Regions from separate parts of the Paenibacillus sp. FSL R10-2736 genome, predicted to be linked through region 2. Evidence: riboswitches for the same ligand, from Rfam matches in the RefSeq annotation. Region 2 holds a riboswitch; each other region holds the start of a gene.
The links. Region 2 has a riboswitch for thiamine pyrophosphate ahead of thiC (phosphomethylpyrimidine synthase ThiC). Riboswitches for the same ligand answer to the same signal wherever they lie in the genome.
Positions count from the first base shown of each region.

Region 1: it holds a riboswitch for thiamine pyrophosphate, as region 2 does, so the genes downstream of both, NSQ73_RS17545 (ABC transporter ATP-binding protein) here and thiC (phosphomethylpyrimidine synthase ThiC) in region 2, are expected to answer to the same signal.
Region 3: it holds a riboswitch for thiamine pyrophosphate, as region 2 does, so the genes downstream of both, NSQ73_RS32430 (ABC transporter substrate-binding protein) here and thiC (phosphomethylpyrimidine synthase ThiC) in region 2, are expected to answer to the same signal.
Region 4: it holds a riboswitch for thiamine pyrophosphate, as region 2 does, so the genes downstream of both, NSQ73_RS21595 (thiamine phosphate synthase) here and thiC (phosphomethylpyrimidine synthase ThiC) in region 2, are expected to answer to the same signal.

Region 1 is NZ_JBBOBN010000001.1:4,046,396-4,050,317, reverse strand. Features, by position in the region: gene NSQ73_RS17555 (ABC transporter substrate-binding protein) at 1-664, opposite strand, end outside; gene NSQ73_RS17550 (ABC transporter permease) at 661-1,437, opposite strand; gene NSQ73_RS17545 (ABC transporter ATP-binding protein) at 1,418-2,200, opposite strand; TPP riboswitch at 2,313-2,415, opposite strand; gene NSQ73_RS17540 (TetR/AcrR family transcriptional regulator) at 2,484-3,158, opposite strand; gene NSQ73_RS17535 (DHA2 family efflux MFS transporter permease subunit) at 3,456-3,922, shown strand, end outside.
Region 2 is NZ_JBBOBN010000002.1:636,595-640,516, forward strand. Features, by position in the region: gene NSQ73_RS31005 (tetratricopeptide repeat protein) at 1-628, shown strand, start outside; gene trxB (thioredoxin-disulfide reductase) at 775-1,728, shown strand; TPP riboswitch at 1,801-1,907, shown strand; gene thiC (phosphomethylpyrimidine synthase ThiC) at 2,077-3,771, shown strand.
Region 3 is NZ_JBBOBN010000002.1:993,316-997,237, reverse strand. Features, by position in the region: gene NSQ73_RS32440 (sigma-70 family RNA polymerase sigma factor) at 1-394, shown strand, start outside; gene NSQ73_RS32435 (hypothetical protein) at 388-1,788, shown strand; TPP riboswitch at 1,861-1,971, shown strand; gene NSQ73_RS32430 (ABC transporter substrate-binding protein) at 2,103-3,188, shown strand; gene NSQ73_RS32425 (thiamine-binding protein) at 3,241-3,534, shown strand; gene NSQ73_RS32420 (ABC transporter permease) at 3,531-3,922, shown strand, end outside.
Region 4 is NZ_JBBOBN010000001.1:5,006,332-5,010,253, reverse strand. Features, by position in the region: gene NSQ73_RS21600 (SDR family oxidoreductase) at 47-919, shown strand; TPP riboswitch at 1,114-1,216, shown strand; gene NSQ73_RS21595 (thiamine phosphate synthase) at 1,330-2,004, shown strand; gene thiS (sulfur carrier protein ThiS) at 1,988-2,191, shown strand; gene NSQ73_RS21585 (thiazole synthase) at 2,286-3,050, shown strand; gene thiH (2-iminoacetate synthase ThiH) at 3,082-3,922, shown strand, end outside.

The DNA of each region.
Region 1 (3,922 bases), on a different contig from region 2:
TGATGAAGCCGCCCATAATTCCATCCACACGTCCGGTGGATAGGGCAGGGATAAGCTCAAAGCCAACGTCAATCAGCTTTAGGGAGGCGGGATCGCCGCCATCGGTTTGGATCATAGTGTGCAGCATGGCTTCATACAGCGGAATGGAGGAGTAACCGGCTTGCTTGCCTGAGAGCTCCCCGGGGCGGGTTATTCCGCTGTCTGCGGAAACCATGAGATGGTTCAGGGGATGCCGTACCAGAGCGGCGACGGATTTGACCGGAATCTGCTCTCCCCGGGCCATCAGCACCTGCGGCTGGTAGCTGAGGGCCAGATCGACTTGTCCGGCAGCTACCAGCTTCAGCGCGTCGTTGCTGTCGGCAGGCATCTGTATCTCAACTTCAAGCCCCTCTTCGGCAAAATACCCCTCACTCTGTGCCGCATACAAAAAGGAATGAACGGCGTTCGGATACCAGTCGAGCATGATCGTCAGCTTATGGGCTGTACCGTCTGCGGCTGCCGCCGGAGCGGATGATGCCGATGATGAGCCGGAGCCAGCCGGCCCGTTATTGCCGGCGCAGCCCGGCAGAACCAAAAGAACAGACAGGAGCAATACATAAGGCAGTAATTTATAAGGTTGAGCACTACGGGTATAGGGATAACGGTTATAGCGGATTGGAGTCATGAATAACGTCCTCTTTTCTTCAGAAATAACTTCTCGAGCGTAGCAATACACAGAAACAAAGTGATCCCAAGGGCGGACAGCAGCACAACAGCGGCAAACATCTCGGCACTCTGCAGATTGCCGGCCATTCTCCGGCTGAAATAACCAAGCCCCCGGCTGCCTCCAAGCCATTCGCCGATGGTAGCGCCAATGACGCAGTACACCACCGACAGCTTCAGTCCGGAGAAAAAGGACGGCAGGGCCAGCGGAACAGCAGCCTTGCGGAGAATCTGCCAGCGGTTCGCGCCTAAGGTAAGCAACAGCTCGCGGTACTGCTCCGTATTCTTGCCCAGCCCGTCGTAGGTGCCGACAACCACCGGGAAGAAGGCGGTCAGGAACACTACGGCAACCTTACTCCACAAGGTATAGCCGAACCACATGATAAACAGGGGAGAGAGGGCAACCAGCGGAATCGTCTGGCTGATAATCAGCAGCGGATACAGCGCTTTGGCCAGCGGCCTGAACAGATGCATGCCCGTTCCCAGCAGACTGCCGCAGAAGACGGACAGAGCGAAGCCAGTTAGTACCTCAAGCAGCGTTGCGGGCAGGTGCACAGCGAAGAGCAAATGCCGCTCCTCCATCAGAGCGCTCCAGATGGCAGTAGGAGCCGGCAGGATGAACGGAGGAATCAGCCCCAGCCGGGACACCGTTTCCCAGACCGCAAAGATCAGCAGCACGAGCAGAATAGCCGGGCTGTATTCCCGCAGCAATCTTCTATAGAAGACGGTTGTCATACAGCTTCAGCTCCAAATTCAGCCGCAGGGCAACAAACTGCGGTTCGTAATTCAGACTGTGATGTCTGGGGCGGGGAAGACCGGTGATGAACTCCTGCATACCGCCCCCGGCACCGCCGGTCATCAGATAGATACGGTCACTAAGCAGAAGCGCTTCTTCAAGGTCATGGGTAATGAACAGCACAGTCTTGTCCAGTCCTGACCATAATTCCAGCAGCCAGCGGTGAAGCTCCCGCTTGGTTATGGCGTCCAGTGCCCCGAACGGCTCGTCCAGCAGGAGCAGCTCATTCCCGGCGGCAATGGTGCGGAGTACCGCAACCCGCTGGCGCATGCCGCCCGACAGCTCATGCGGATACGCAGCTCCGGTATCACCAAGGCCGAACTGCTGCAGCATGCTGCGGATCTGAATAACGGCTTCCTCTTTGGAGCCGCCCCGCTTCAGTTCCCAGGGCAGCAGGCAATTGTCCAGCACGGTTCTCCACGGCAGCAGGAGATCCCGCTGCGGCATATAGCCGACCTGGCCGAGCCGCTCCGAGGCGCTATTAGGCGGTTGCCCGTGCAGGGCAACCTCGCCGCTGCCGGGTTCCAGCAGGCCGGCGATAATCTTGAACAGCGTGCTTTTGCCGCAGCCGCTGGCACCCACGACGGAGATGAACTCGCCGCGGCGGACCTTCATGGAGATTCCGGAGAAGACCGGAGCCCTTGAAGCTGCGCCGAAAGAATAGGACAGGTTAGCGATGTTGATCATAGGATGGGGAAGCAAGCCTCCTTAGGGAAAAGTGATTACGCTACGAAAACAAGAAAGACCCATCCATTTCCGGAGGAAATGAATGGGCCTGAAGGTACAGTCAGTTTGCAAAGACGCGGAACCGCTGATACATTCTGCTCCACTTCCCTCCGCTGGTATGATCCAGATCAGGTTCCAAGGGTCCGGAGCTTAAGCTCCGTCTCAGTCGGCCGACTCCCCTAGTGAAATAACAGGTGCTATTGAATTCGTAATTGCTACTTAATATACCATAATTTCCCCGCTTGTAAAGAGCCTGGGCTCAGCGCTTGGAGAGACCGGTTATGAACAATGCAACAATTCCCCGCGAGATTTCCTCTTTGGAGGAGCCGTTCCGTTTCTGCTCATACAGGTAAAGATCGGGACTAAGTACAGAGATCAGCGCTGTGGCAGCGAAGCGGGGATCGATCCCGATAATCTCTCCATTCGCGGATGCGCGGTGCAGAAGTTCACTCATAATCCTCCCGAGCCGCTGGAAAAAAGGATGTTCGAACTGGGTAAGCTGCTTCTTGCCGGTGAATTCGGATTTGATCATGTTCAAGAGCTCCGCATATTGCTCAATGAAACCAACGACCTGCTCAATGCTGCTCTGGAGATGCGCGAGGGCAGCCGTTTCACCGGCGCTGGCAGCAAGCTGCTGTTCCATCCCCGACAGAAACTGCTCGGTGCTGTCCAGCAGCAGGGCGGAACAGATTTCGCCCTTATCAGTGAAGCGGCGGTAGAGCGATCCCTGCCCTATACCGGCCCGTTTGGCGATGCCGTACATACTGACAGCTTCAAGGCCGCTCTCGGTGAATAGCTGGCGGGCCGCTTCGAGAATCCGCTGCATATAAGGATCGGCGGGTTCTTTTGCAGCGATGTCTGTGTTCTCTGTGTTCTCTGTATTGTCCGGAGCTGCTGATGTTACAGGTTCAACTTCCGTTTCTGTTTTTTTCATGATATCCCCTTTCATATACTTGCAGTTCCTACAACAATCCATCCGGAAACCCGGCTATCCATGAATCAAAGCTGCAAAATATACAACATTTATGCCTACAGTGCGTCCTAAGAAACCTCTATTCTGCCGGTAAACGAATCAAGTGTGGGGAATTGGCGTATTCCGCTTGACACATCGGACAATTGTCCGTAGACTATGAAATGCGATAACGGACAATTGTCCGTTCACTAATTATATAGACAAACCTGCCTGCAGGTCAACGTAGATGACAGCGGACAGTTCAGGAGGAGAAGGAGTATGAATCAGACCTTGAAGCAGGATGCGGATTTCCGGTTATCTAGCATTTTAGTTCCGCTGCTGGCGATTATTGCCGGCGTATTTATGGTCGTGCTGGACAGTACGGCTATGAATGTGGCATTGTCCAGACTGGTCGTGGATTTCAATACAGATCTGCATACGCTGCAGTGGGTCGTAACCGGGTATATGTTGGCGCAGGCTTCGGTCATTCCGTTGTCGGGCTGGCTGTCTGACCGGTTCGGGGCTAAGAACGTCTTTTTGACAGCAGTAATTGTGTTTACCGTTGGATCCATTCTGTGTGCAACGCCAAGCAGTGCAGAATGGCTGGTCGTTTTCCGGGTATTGCAGGGTCTTGGAGGGGGCTGTGTGCTCCCGGTCGGGATGGCGTATGTGTACAGACTGGCTCCCAAGAGTAAAGTCGGCGTCGTTATGGGGATTATGGGAATTCCCGTGCTGTTCGCTCCGGC
Region 2 (3,922 bases):
AGTACGGAACAATCCGCTGCTGCGCGCCTCGTTCTTCTGGGCGCTGCGCTACGGCGATTCCTCCACGAAGCTGCAGGTGACCGAAGCCCTGCGCTGGATTGAGGATGAGGAGATGTCCGAGGTACTGCGCGGAGTTCTGGAGCATCAGCCGCTCCAGGAGGACCGGCTGCAGGAGGCGGCGCTGTTCAGCCTGCAGCGGCTGATTGGAGAGAATCTGGAAGAAGCTGCAGCTCCTGAGGAAGAGCCGTTGCAAGCGGCCTCCAGCCCCAAGGGCCCGGCTGAATGGAAGGAAGACTGGCAGCGGATTATCGATCATACGGTGGCCATGATGGACCGGAGATATGATGCTGTGCAGAAGAAGGATGCAGAGTTTATCTGGAAGCAGTTCATCGGCAGCCTGTATCCGGATGTACCGTTATTCCGCAATGACGGCGGCTGGTGTGCGGCACTGGAGTATCTGACTGCCAGGCTGCACGGGCGTCCGGTCACCTTCCGCGAGGCGGCACAGCGTTACGGCGTCTCGGTCTCCATGGTAAGCCGCTATGCACGGCGGATCGACAGTGAATGCGATACCCAGGGCATGCTGCCGGGAACGGACGGCTTGTCGCCGTCCACCAACAATATTTGAACCCTTTTGTTCAAATATGAGAATTTATATGTTTCACACGATAACTTATCCTTATATTTCTCGCTGAAACGGTACCGTCCTAATAAAAGGACGATAAAGCCGTTTCCACTTGTAAATACAAACCTACTTGTAAGGAGGCCAATGTAATGTACAAAACGATTGTAATCGGAACAGGCCCGGCCGGGCTGACTGCCGCGATTTATCTGGCGCGCGCGAACCTGAGCCCGCTCGTAATTGAAGGCTTGCAGCCGGGAGGACAGCTGACAACGACGACAGAAGTGGAGAACTTTCCAGGCTTCCCTGAAGGGATTCTGGGTCCTGATCTGATGGACAACATGCGTAAGCAGGCCGAACGCTTCGGCGCTGAATTCAAGAATGGCTGGGTGGAGTCGGTTGACTTCTCTCAGCGTCCGTTCAAGGTGACTGTAGACGGAATGGGTGTACTGGAAGCGGAGTCGGTCATTATTTCGACCGGCGCCTCCGCCAGATACCTGGGTATCCCGGGTGAGCAGGAGAATGTAGGACGCGGGGTCAGCACCTGTGCGACCTGTGACGGATTCTTTTTCCGAAACAAAAAGATTGTCGTGGTCGGCGGCGGCGATTCCGCGATGGAGGAAGCCAGCTTCCTGACCCGCTTTGCTTCCAGCGTAACGCTGGTTCACCGCCGTCCGGAGCTGCGTGCTTCGAAGATCATGCAGGACCGCGCACGCGACAACAGCAAGGTGTCATGGGCACTGAACCGCACGCCGCTTGAGGTAACCGTCGGCGATACCGGAGTTAAGGGCATCACCGTCCTTAACAATGAGACGGGACTTACCGAGCTGGTGGAAGCGGATGGTGTATTTGTCGCTATCGGACATACACCGAATACCGCTTTCTTAGGCGGGCAGATTAACACCGATGCCAATGGCTATATAGTGGTTAACCCGGGCACCACAGAGACGAATATTCCCGGCGTATTCGCTTGCGGCGACGTGCAGGATACGCGTTACCGTCAAGCCATATCGGCAGCCGGAACCGGCTGTATGGCCGCCATGGATGCCGAGAAGTTCCTGGAAGGCACGATGGTGCATGACTGGAGCGAATCGCTCGATAAATAACCGGAGAAGGTTCTTGTTATTTACGGGTTTACAAAAAAATCCTATACCAGTAGAATGTATTTAATTAGATAAGATACCCACTAGGGGAGCCTGAATAGGCTGAGACGGGAAAAGTGAATTTCCGGACCCTTGAACCTGATCTGGATCATACCAGCGTAGGAAAGTGGAGTCGGACCTTTTTTTGAATACAGTCTTATTGGGCTGTTCCTTTGATAAAGCCGCTCCAGGTGGAGCGGCTTTTTGACTTGCAAGAATTCATATACCTTGTGCTATACATGATTCTTCGGCTCAGTCTGCTGCGTGAAATCTTATCTGATTGGCTTATAGAGCGAAGAGGAGGAGATTAGAATGCCAGAAATGATGAAGAACGAAGAGGTGGACCTTTCCCGATTTCCTGCAAGCCGCAAAGTGTATGTAGAGGGCTCGCGCCCGGATATTCAGGTTCCGATGCGGGAGATCAGCCTCAGCAGAACCGAGGGCGTTGCCGGGGAAGAGGAGAACGAACCGCTGCGTGTCTATGACACAAGCGGAATTTACACCGATGCTGCGCAAGAGGCTGACATTCGGAGGGGGCTGCCGCCGCACCGTTTATGCTGGATTGCGGAGCGTGGCGATTCGGAGGAATACACCGGAAGAGCTGTGCAGCCGGAGGATAATGGAATCCGCAGGGGCGGGCCGCCCGCAGAGGCTTATCCAGGGCTGCAGCGGAGTCCCCTGCGGGCACATGCGGGCCGCAATGTTACCCAGCTGCATTATGCGCGGCAAGGGATCATTACTTCGGAAATGGAGTATATCGCGATCCGCGAGAATACCCGGCCGGAATTCGTAAGGGATGAGGTAGCCGCCGGACGGGCCATTATTCCGGCCAACATCAATCATCCCGAGAGCGAGCCGATGATTATTGGCCGTAACTTCCTGGTTAAGATCAATGCGAACATCGGAAATTCTGCGGTGTCTTCTTCTATTGAAGAGGAAGTGGAGAAGATGCGGTGGGCAACCCGCTGGGGGGCCGACACCATCATGGACCTCTCCACCGGCTCCAAGATTCATACCACCCGTGAATGGATTATACGCAATTCTCCTGTGCCTGTCGGCACGGTGCCCTTATACCAGGCGCTCGAAAAGGTGAACGGCATAGCCGAGGATTTAACCTGGGAGCTCTATCGCGACACGCTGATTGAGCAGGCGGAGCAGGGGGTCGATTACTTTACCATTCATGCCGGGGTGCTACAGCGCTATATTCCGCTGACTGCCGGAAGAATGACGGGAATCGTATCACGGGGCGGCTCGATTATGGCCGCATGGTGCCTTGCCCATCAGCAGGAGAACTTTCTGTACACACACTTCGAAGCTATATGTGAGATTATGAAGACGTATGATGTGGCCTTCTCTCTGGGGGACGGACTTCGTCCGGGTTCTATTGCAGATGCCAATGACGAAGCTCAATTCGCTGAGCTGGAGACGCTGGGAGAGCTGACAGCGCTGGCCTGGAAGCACGATGTTCAGGTAATGGTTGAGGGTCCGGGGCATGTGCCGATGCACAAGATTAAGGAGAATATGGACAAGCAGCTCGAGATTTGCCGGGAAGCCCCTTTTTACACCCTGGGTCCGCTCACTACCGATATTGCACCCGGTTATGATCATATCACTTCAGCCATCGGGGCGGCGATGATCGGCTGGCTCGGGACGGCTATGCTGTGTTACGTTACACCCAAGGAGCATTTAGGTCTGCCTAACAAGAATGACGTGCGCGAGGGAGTCATTACCTACAAGATCGCTGCACATGCCGCAGACCTCGCCAAGGGGCATCCGGGTGCACAGGACAGGGATAATGCGCTGTCCAAGGCGCGGTTCGAGTTTCGCTGGCGAGACCAGTTCCATCTCTCTCTGGACCCGGAAAGGGCGCTGGAGTATCATGATGAGACGCTTCCTGCGGAGGGGGCGAAGCAAGCTCATTTCTGCTCTATGTGCGGTCCTAAATTCTGCAGCATGCGGATTTCGCATGATATCCGTAATTCCTACAGATTGAGCAGGTCGCTGTAAAAAGGCAAGTCTCCTATAGCTATTTCCCTGCTGTCCCATGCTGTAAAAGGCGTGAGGGCAGCTTTTCTTATGCGCGAATAGCACAAGATTCATTCTCCCTATTATGTGAAACCATGCACAAGCGTTGGCGTAAATAGCATTATCCAAGTAT
Region 3 (3,922 bases), 360 kb from region 2:
ACGTTACGACCCGTCACGCGCTTCCTTCCGCACCTGGATATTCCTGCTCGCAAAATACAAGGCGCTGGATCTGAGGCGTAAATTGCAGCCGGGACTTGGCAGGACGCTGAACGAAGCAGCACTGAACATGCAGAGCGGGACCAACACCGAACAGGAATTTCTACAACGTGAGGCAACGGGGGAATTGCTCCGCTATATCGGGCAGCTCCGTGAACCGGACCGCAGCCTGTTTCTGCGCAGGTATTACCTATACGAGAGTCTGGATGAACTGGCTGCGGCCTTTGGCTTCAGTAAAAAAGCTGTCGAGAGCCGTCTGTACCGCTGCCGGACAATGCTGAAGCAGGCTATACATCTGACTGGCGAAGATGGAAAGGGGGAACTCGGGTCATGGTAAAGGATATGAACAGCGGCGAGAAAAGCATATTTGATCAGCTCGATCTTCTGGAATTCAGCGAGGCTGAACTTGCACTGGACGGATTACTGTCGGAGCCTGAGTCCAGCCCGGTACCCGGGTCTAAAGAAGAGATTGCTTCGCTTGAGCGGATCAAGAGCCGTACCCTCGACCTTATTCAGACTGAACCGGCGCCTGAACTGCCTGCTGCTGTCCGCAAGCCGCGGCGGCGGGCAGCTATTGGAGCGGCGGCGGCCGCGATCCTTATGGCCGCAGGCCTGCTGGCGTTCTCCCCTGACGCCCAGGCAGGTCTAAAGCATGCCCTTAGCTTCCTGCCCGGCTTCGGCACTGTTCTGGAGAGCAGCCCGGGCAGTCAGCTTTATGTTCTGGAGAAGCCCTACACAGTTACCGCAGGCAAGGGAGAGCTGACAGTCAATGCCGTACTTCTGCAGGAGAACAGCGGGACCATTACGCTGCGGGGACAGCAGACTCCCGTCATTACTGAATTTCAGGCAGACATCGGAGGGGACCGTTATACCTTTACTTCCAATATGCGGTCTTCTGCATCCGGAGACTGGTATGCAAGCTACAGCACTGCACTTCCCGGAAATTTGGAGCTTGAAACCGCTGAACCGGTTACTTTGTATATCCATGGAGCAGCAGTCGGGCCACTGGTGCTTCAAGCACCGGTGACCGCCGATGATCTGCAGCATTTAGGCGCAAGCGATGTGCACCAGGAAGTGCGGATTACGGCTTTTCCGGTTCGTCTGGATGACGGACTTGTCCGCGTTGAATTAGTTCCGGCCCTTCCAGATTCGTTCTCCGCCGTCCATTCTTATTCACTGGAGCCGCTGGTATCCTGGAATGGCCTGTATGTCGAGAATGCAGAGGGAGTCAAAGCGAAGGTTGAACCTCCTTCAACCATGGTCTACCCGTCGGAGTTCTCGTTCCGGGAATTGGCATCAGCTGAAGAACAGTCTTACAGGGTCGTCATCCCTTACATCGAAATAGCGGAACGGAAGGCACTCTCCCGGGAGGTCGTTCTGCCGCTGCCCGCCAGCGGGGAGAGTGCGCCTCTCCACATTACCGCTGAGATCGCCGGTTACCCGGTAGAATTCACCCGCATTGAGCGCAGCAGCGGGACGGCTGTCAGCGTTGATGTGGATATGAATTTTGATCCCGAAGCGGCAAAGTCACTGACGCATTTCTTCATCCGCTACCCGGGTTCTGGGGACAAATATTCATACGGCTGGCAGGATACCGAGACATTCCCAAGAATCTTGAAGACTCTTCTTCTGGATGCAGAGCCCGGCGCGGATACGCTGCGTTTTAGAATGTCGGAGCCTCAATTCCTGCTCAAAGGCCCCTGGATTCTGCCGCTAAAGCTCGAAGATTAGAACGGGGAGGCTGGACAACCAGGAAGCTGGCGTCTATAATACACCGTAAGAACATAGCAATACCCGTGAACTTCATAGAACCAGGGGTGCTGGAATTGGCCGGCTGAGATTGTATCCCACAAGATACTGACCCTTATACCTGATCTGGATAATGCCAGCGTAGGAATCTTCATTCAACCCCGAGCCCCTTCATGGGCCTGAAGTTGAACTCACCTTGCGCAAGTAACTGGCGTCCCGGTCTCCGGGGCGCTTTTTGGTATGGGTTACTCTGAATTTTGGAAGACTAGGGATTGCTGGAAGGAGAGAGAAGAGAAATGGGAGTCAAAAAAGTTTTACCGCTGCTGCTCAGCTCTATGCTTGTGCTCGTGATGGCCGGATGCGGCAACGGGAACGTCAACCCGGGCAGCAATGCCGGAGGCAGTACACCTGCCGCCGGGAATAGCACCGCTGCACCTGAAGCAACCGCAGCCGCCAGTACCGCCGACGCGCCTAAAGAGCTGACTCAGGTTAAGATTGCGCTGGACTGGACGCCGAACACGAATCACACCGGCCTGTATACCGCCAAGGAGCTGGGATATTACGCTGAGGAAGGTCTTGACGTGGAGATCGTGCAGCCGGGTGCAGCCGGATCTGACACCATGGTTACTTCCGGTGAAGCACAGTTTGGCATCAGTGCACAGGAGGCGCTCACCCTGGCCCGTCTGCAGGATGTGCCGCTCGTCTCCATCGCCGCTATCATTCAGCATAATACCTCCGGCTTTGCCGCTCCGAAGGACCGCAACATTAAGACGCCGAAAGACTTTGAAGGCAAAACCTACGGAGGCTGGGGCTCTCCTGCGGAAGAAGCAGCCATGAAAGCCATTATGGACCCCGATGGCGGAGACGTCTCCAAAGTTAAATTGGTGAACATCGGTGAAGCTGACTTCTTCACTGCGGTGAAACGCGATATCGACTTCGCCTGGATCTTCTACGCCTGGACCGGGATCGAAGCCGAGCTGCGCGGCGAGCCGCTGGATATGCTGTACCTGAAGGATTATGCGCCGCAGCTGGATTACTACACACCGGTGCTGACCACCAGTGAGAAGGAAATCGCCGAGCATCCGGAAGTGGTGAAGGCTTTCCTCAAAGCTACGTCGAAAGGTTACCAATACGCGATCGATCATCCGGAAGAAGCGGCCACGGTCCTGTCTGATGCCGTGCCTGATCTTGATCCCGAGCTGGTGCTGGCCAGCCAGAAATGGCTCAGCCCGAAATACAAGGACGATGCCGCCCGCTGGGGGGAGCAGAAGCTTGAAATCTGGCAGAATTATGCCGAGTGGATGTACGGCCTGAAGCTGCTGGACAAACCGCTCGATGCCGCAAGTACATTTACGAATGAATTTTTGCCGGAAGGCCCATAACACCGAGTGGAATAGTACTGACACTAACTTACATGAGAGGAATGAATAATAAATGGCTAATACACTGCTTAGCATTCAGGTAATTCCCAAGACTCCAAACAATGAGGATTCGATCCCTTACGTGGACACTGCGATTGAGGTAATTCAAAAGTCGGGGGTCAAGCATCAGGTGAATCCGCTTGATACTACCATGGAAGGCGAGCTCACGGAGCTGCTGGAAGTTGTACGTCAGATGCATGAGGCACTGATTGCCTCCGGCAGCCCGAGCGTGATCTCCCAGATCAAGATCGCCCATAATCCCAGCGGCATCAGCATGGACAAGCTGACGGAGAAATACCGGCCGTGAAAAGCACCTGGAGACAAATCTGGCCGCCCCTTGTGGCGGTCATCTTTTTTCTGGGCGCATGGCAAATTGCGGTATCGGTGTTCCATATCCCGGCCTGGCAGCTGCCGAGCCCGTCCGATATCGCGCGTGAATCACGCGGCAACGCCTCCGGGATCTGGGCGCATACGGCCGCAACGCTGCGGCTGACCCTGATCGGCTTCCCGGTCGGCACCGGCATCGGCCTCATTGTGGCTCTGCTGCTCCATCTGCTGCCCTGGCTCAAAAGAGCGCTCTACCCGCTGCTGATCCTCAGCCAGAATGTGCCTTCCATTGCCCTTGGACCGCTGCTGATTATCTGGTTCGGCTTCGGCCTGCTGCCCAAAATCGTCCTGATCACCCTCGTCTGCTT
Region 4 (3,922 bases), on a different contig from region 2:
TGATTAGTAAAAACAGTATAACGGTACAGCGAAAGGAGAATGGATTATGCCAGACACCAGCAAACAACCCGTCAAAACCCTGCCTCCGCAGGTACAGGACCAGCAGCCCGGAATTGAAAGCGAGATGAACCCGCTTCCGGAGTTTGAAACCTCAGCTTACAAGGCAGCAGGCAAGCTGCTGGGCAAGGCCGCACTCATTACCGGAGGGGACAGTGGAATCGGGCGTGCGGTTGCCGTTCATTTTGCCAAAGAAGGCGCAGATGTGGTGATATCCTATCTGAATGAGCATGAAGATGCGGAAGAAACCAAACGCCAGGTGGAGCAGGAGGGTCGGAAGTGTATTCTGATCTCCGGTGATATCGGGGTCGAGGCCTTCTGCCAGGATCTGATTAATAAAACCATTGAGGGACTCGGCAAGCTGGACATCCTGATCAACAATGCGGCAGAGCAGCATCCGCAGGATAAGATTGAGGACATTACCGCCGAGCAGCTGGAGCGGACGTTCCGGACGAATATATTCTCCATGTTCTATCTGACCAAGGCAGCGATGCCCCTTCTCAAAAAAGGCTCCACGATCATCAACACTACGTCTATCACGGCGTACCGCGGCAGCCCGCAGCTGCTGGACTATTCGTCCACCAAAGGAGCAATTCTCAGCTTCACCCGCTCCCTGTCGATGAATCTCGCAGACAAAGGCATCCGCGTGAATGCGGTAGCACCGGGCCCGATCTGGACGCCGCTGATTCCGTCTACGTTTGACGCGAAGAAGGTCAGTGAATTCGGCGGCACCCAGCCGATGAAGCGTCCGGGACAGCCCGAGGAGCTGGCACCGGCCTATGTGTATCTGGCTTCTGACGATTCCTCTTATGTAAGCGGTCAGGTCATGCATGTGAACGGCGGCGAGATCGTTAACGGCTGACCATTGGCACTGCTATGTAAGCCGGATCAGTTTATACTGGTTTAAAGAATCAAACGTTCAACAGATGAAAAGTCAGCCGGAAGGCTGGCTTTTTTGCCGCTTAAACCCGCTGGACTTAATAATTGAATCTATTAAAGAATAGCTCTTACAGGAATAATATGCTAATATACAAACTGCAAGAACAATAGAATATGAACGATCACTAGGGGTGCCGCAAGGCTGAGACGAACATATCTGTTCGGACCCTTTGAACCTGATCTGGTTTATACCAGCGTAGGGAAGTGGAGAATGAATAATGCAGCGGGGGTAACGGCTTACCCGGTATTCCTGCTTATATTCCGGACTGCTTCCTGATACAGGGGGCGGTCTTTTTGTATTTTCCGGAATGTCGTATAGAAGGGAAGGTGAAGGTGCTGAAAGAAATCCATTTGATCTCGGACGGGAGGCTGAATCCGGAGCAGTTTGCGGGGCTGGCTGCTGCTGTACATACCATGGTGGATTATATCCATCTCCGGGAAAAAGCCCTGTCCGCACGGGAGCTTCTGGCTGCCGCAGAGCGGTTGCTGCAAGCGGGGGTTCCGCCCTCAAAGCTGGTTATTAATGACCGGATTGATGTGGCTCTGGCAGCAGGGGCAGCCGGCGTCCAATTGGCCTGGCACAGCCTGCCGCCTGCCAAGGCGCGCGGCATTGCCCCGGGCCTGCGGCTGGGCAGGTCGGTGCATTCCCCGGAGGAAGCGGCACGCGCCGGACAGCAGGGAGCGGACTTTTGTCTGTATGGACATGTATTCCCCACAGCCTGCAAGCCCGGACAGCGGGAACGGGGCCTGGCGCAGCTGGAAGTGGCTGTCCGCTCCAGCAGTATACCGCTGATTGCTATCGGAGGCATCACACCGGGCAATACCGGAATCGTTCTGTCGAAGGGGGCTGCCGGAATAGCCGTAATGTCCGGGATATGCGGAGCGACGGATCCTGCTGGCGCCGCTCAGGCTTACAGATCATCCGTTCAGGCCGCAGCATATGCTGAAGTCCTGAATGACCCCCCATACCGGGCAAAGGAGGTGAACTGGAATGAATTTGACCGTTAACGGACGCAGAGGAAGGTATGAAGAGAGCTGCCGGACGCTGGCTGATCTTCTGGCCCGGCCTGAGTGGACCGGGAAGCTGGTTATTGTGGAGCTGAATGGTGAGCTTGCCGGCAGAGAGGTTTATGAAGATACATTGCTGAATGAAGGTGACCGAGTTGAGCTGGTTCATTTTGTCGGCGGAGGCTAGGTAACTGGTAACTGTGTGTGCGGTGTGCGGTAGACGCAAGAATGCCAATACGCAATTAAGATAAAGGCAACGACTTATCACAGGAGGCGATATGATGCAGGATCCTTTGATTATTGGAGGAGTTACTTTAACGAGCAGACTGTTCATCGGGACCGGAAAATACAGCCGCAACACTCTTATTCCCGAAGTGATCGCCCGCTCGGGTTCACAGGTCATTACGGTTGCCCTGCGCCGGGTAGATCCGGAGAGCAAGGACAATATTATCAGCCATATTCCTTCCCACATGACGCTGCTGCCCAATACCTCCGGTGCGCGCACCGCAGAGGAAGCGGTACGCATTGCCCGGCTGGCAAGGTCAGCGGGGCTGGGAGACTGGGTGAAGATTGAGGTTATCAATGATCAGAAATATCTGCTGCCTGATAATACCGAGACGATCCGAGCCACGGAAATCCTAGCTGCGGAGGGTTTTGTAGTTCTGCCCTACATGAGTCCTGATCTGTCAGCCGCACTCCGGCTGAAGGCGGCCGGAGCTGCAGCCGTCATGCCGCTGGGAGCGCCAATCGGCTCTAACCGCGGGCTGCAGACCAAGGAGCTGATCCGGATTCTGATATCAGAAACGGGTCTGCCCATCATCGTGGATGCCGGTATTGGCAGACCCTCCGAGGCTGCTGAGGCGATGGAAATGGGCGCAGCCGCTGTGCTGCTGAATACGGCAATTGCCACCGCCCGGGACCCGCAGCTGATGGCGGAGGCATTCCGCGAAGCGGTGTCGGCGGGGCGGAAGGCCTATCTGGCCGGGCTGGGGCCGGTGGAAGAGACAGCCGCAGCTTCTTCGCCGCTGACCGGATTTCTGGCATGACTGATGCTGTTTATGAAGAGGGAGGAAGGACATGAGCTTTTATGATAGGCTGACACGGCTGGACAAGCTTCCCTACGAGGGGGTATGGAAGCAGTATACTGCGCTTGATGTGAAGCGGGCGCTTCGTCTGGAGCGGCTGGACGAGGACGGGCTGATGGCTTTGCTGTCACCGGCAGCGGAGCCTTACCTCGAAGAGATGGCGCAGAAGGCGCATAGATTGACACGTACGCAATTCGGTCATGTGATGCAGCTGTTTACACCGATGTATCTGGCTGATTTCTGCGTCAACCATTGTACCTACTGCAGCTTTAGCTCTATCTATGATTTTCCGCGCAAAAAACTGACACTGGAGGAGGTCCGGCAGGAAGCGGAAACAATCGCAGCCACAGGGCTGCGCCACATTCTGATTCTGACCGGAGAATCCCGGAATGAAAGTCCGGTCAGTTATCTGAAAGACTGCGTGGAGGTGCTCCGCGGCTATTTCTCTTCAGTCAGCATTGAAGTGAATCCGCTCACTACCGAAGAATACGCTGACCTCAGACAGGCAGGAGTAGACGGTCTGACGCTGTATCAGGAGGTCTATCATCAGGAGACTTACCGCCAGCTGCATGTGAAGGGTCCCAAGCGGGTGTACCGCAACCGTCTGGATGCGCCCGAGCGCGGCTGCCTGGCAGGATTCCGCTCGGTAAATATCGGAGCCCTGCTGGGAATGTACGAATGGCGTCAGGAGGCTCTCGCGACTGCACTGCACGCCAGGTACCTACAGGACAAGTATCCGGAGTGCGAAATCGGTTTGTCCATTCCCCGTTTTCGGCCGTACCTGGGGGAATTTAATCCTGCGAGTGATGTAAACGACCGTGCGCTGGTGCAGA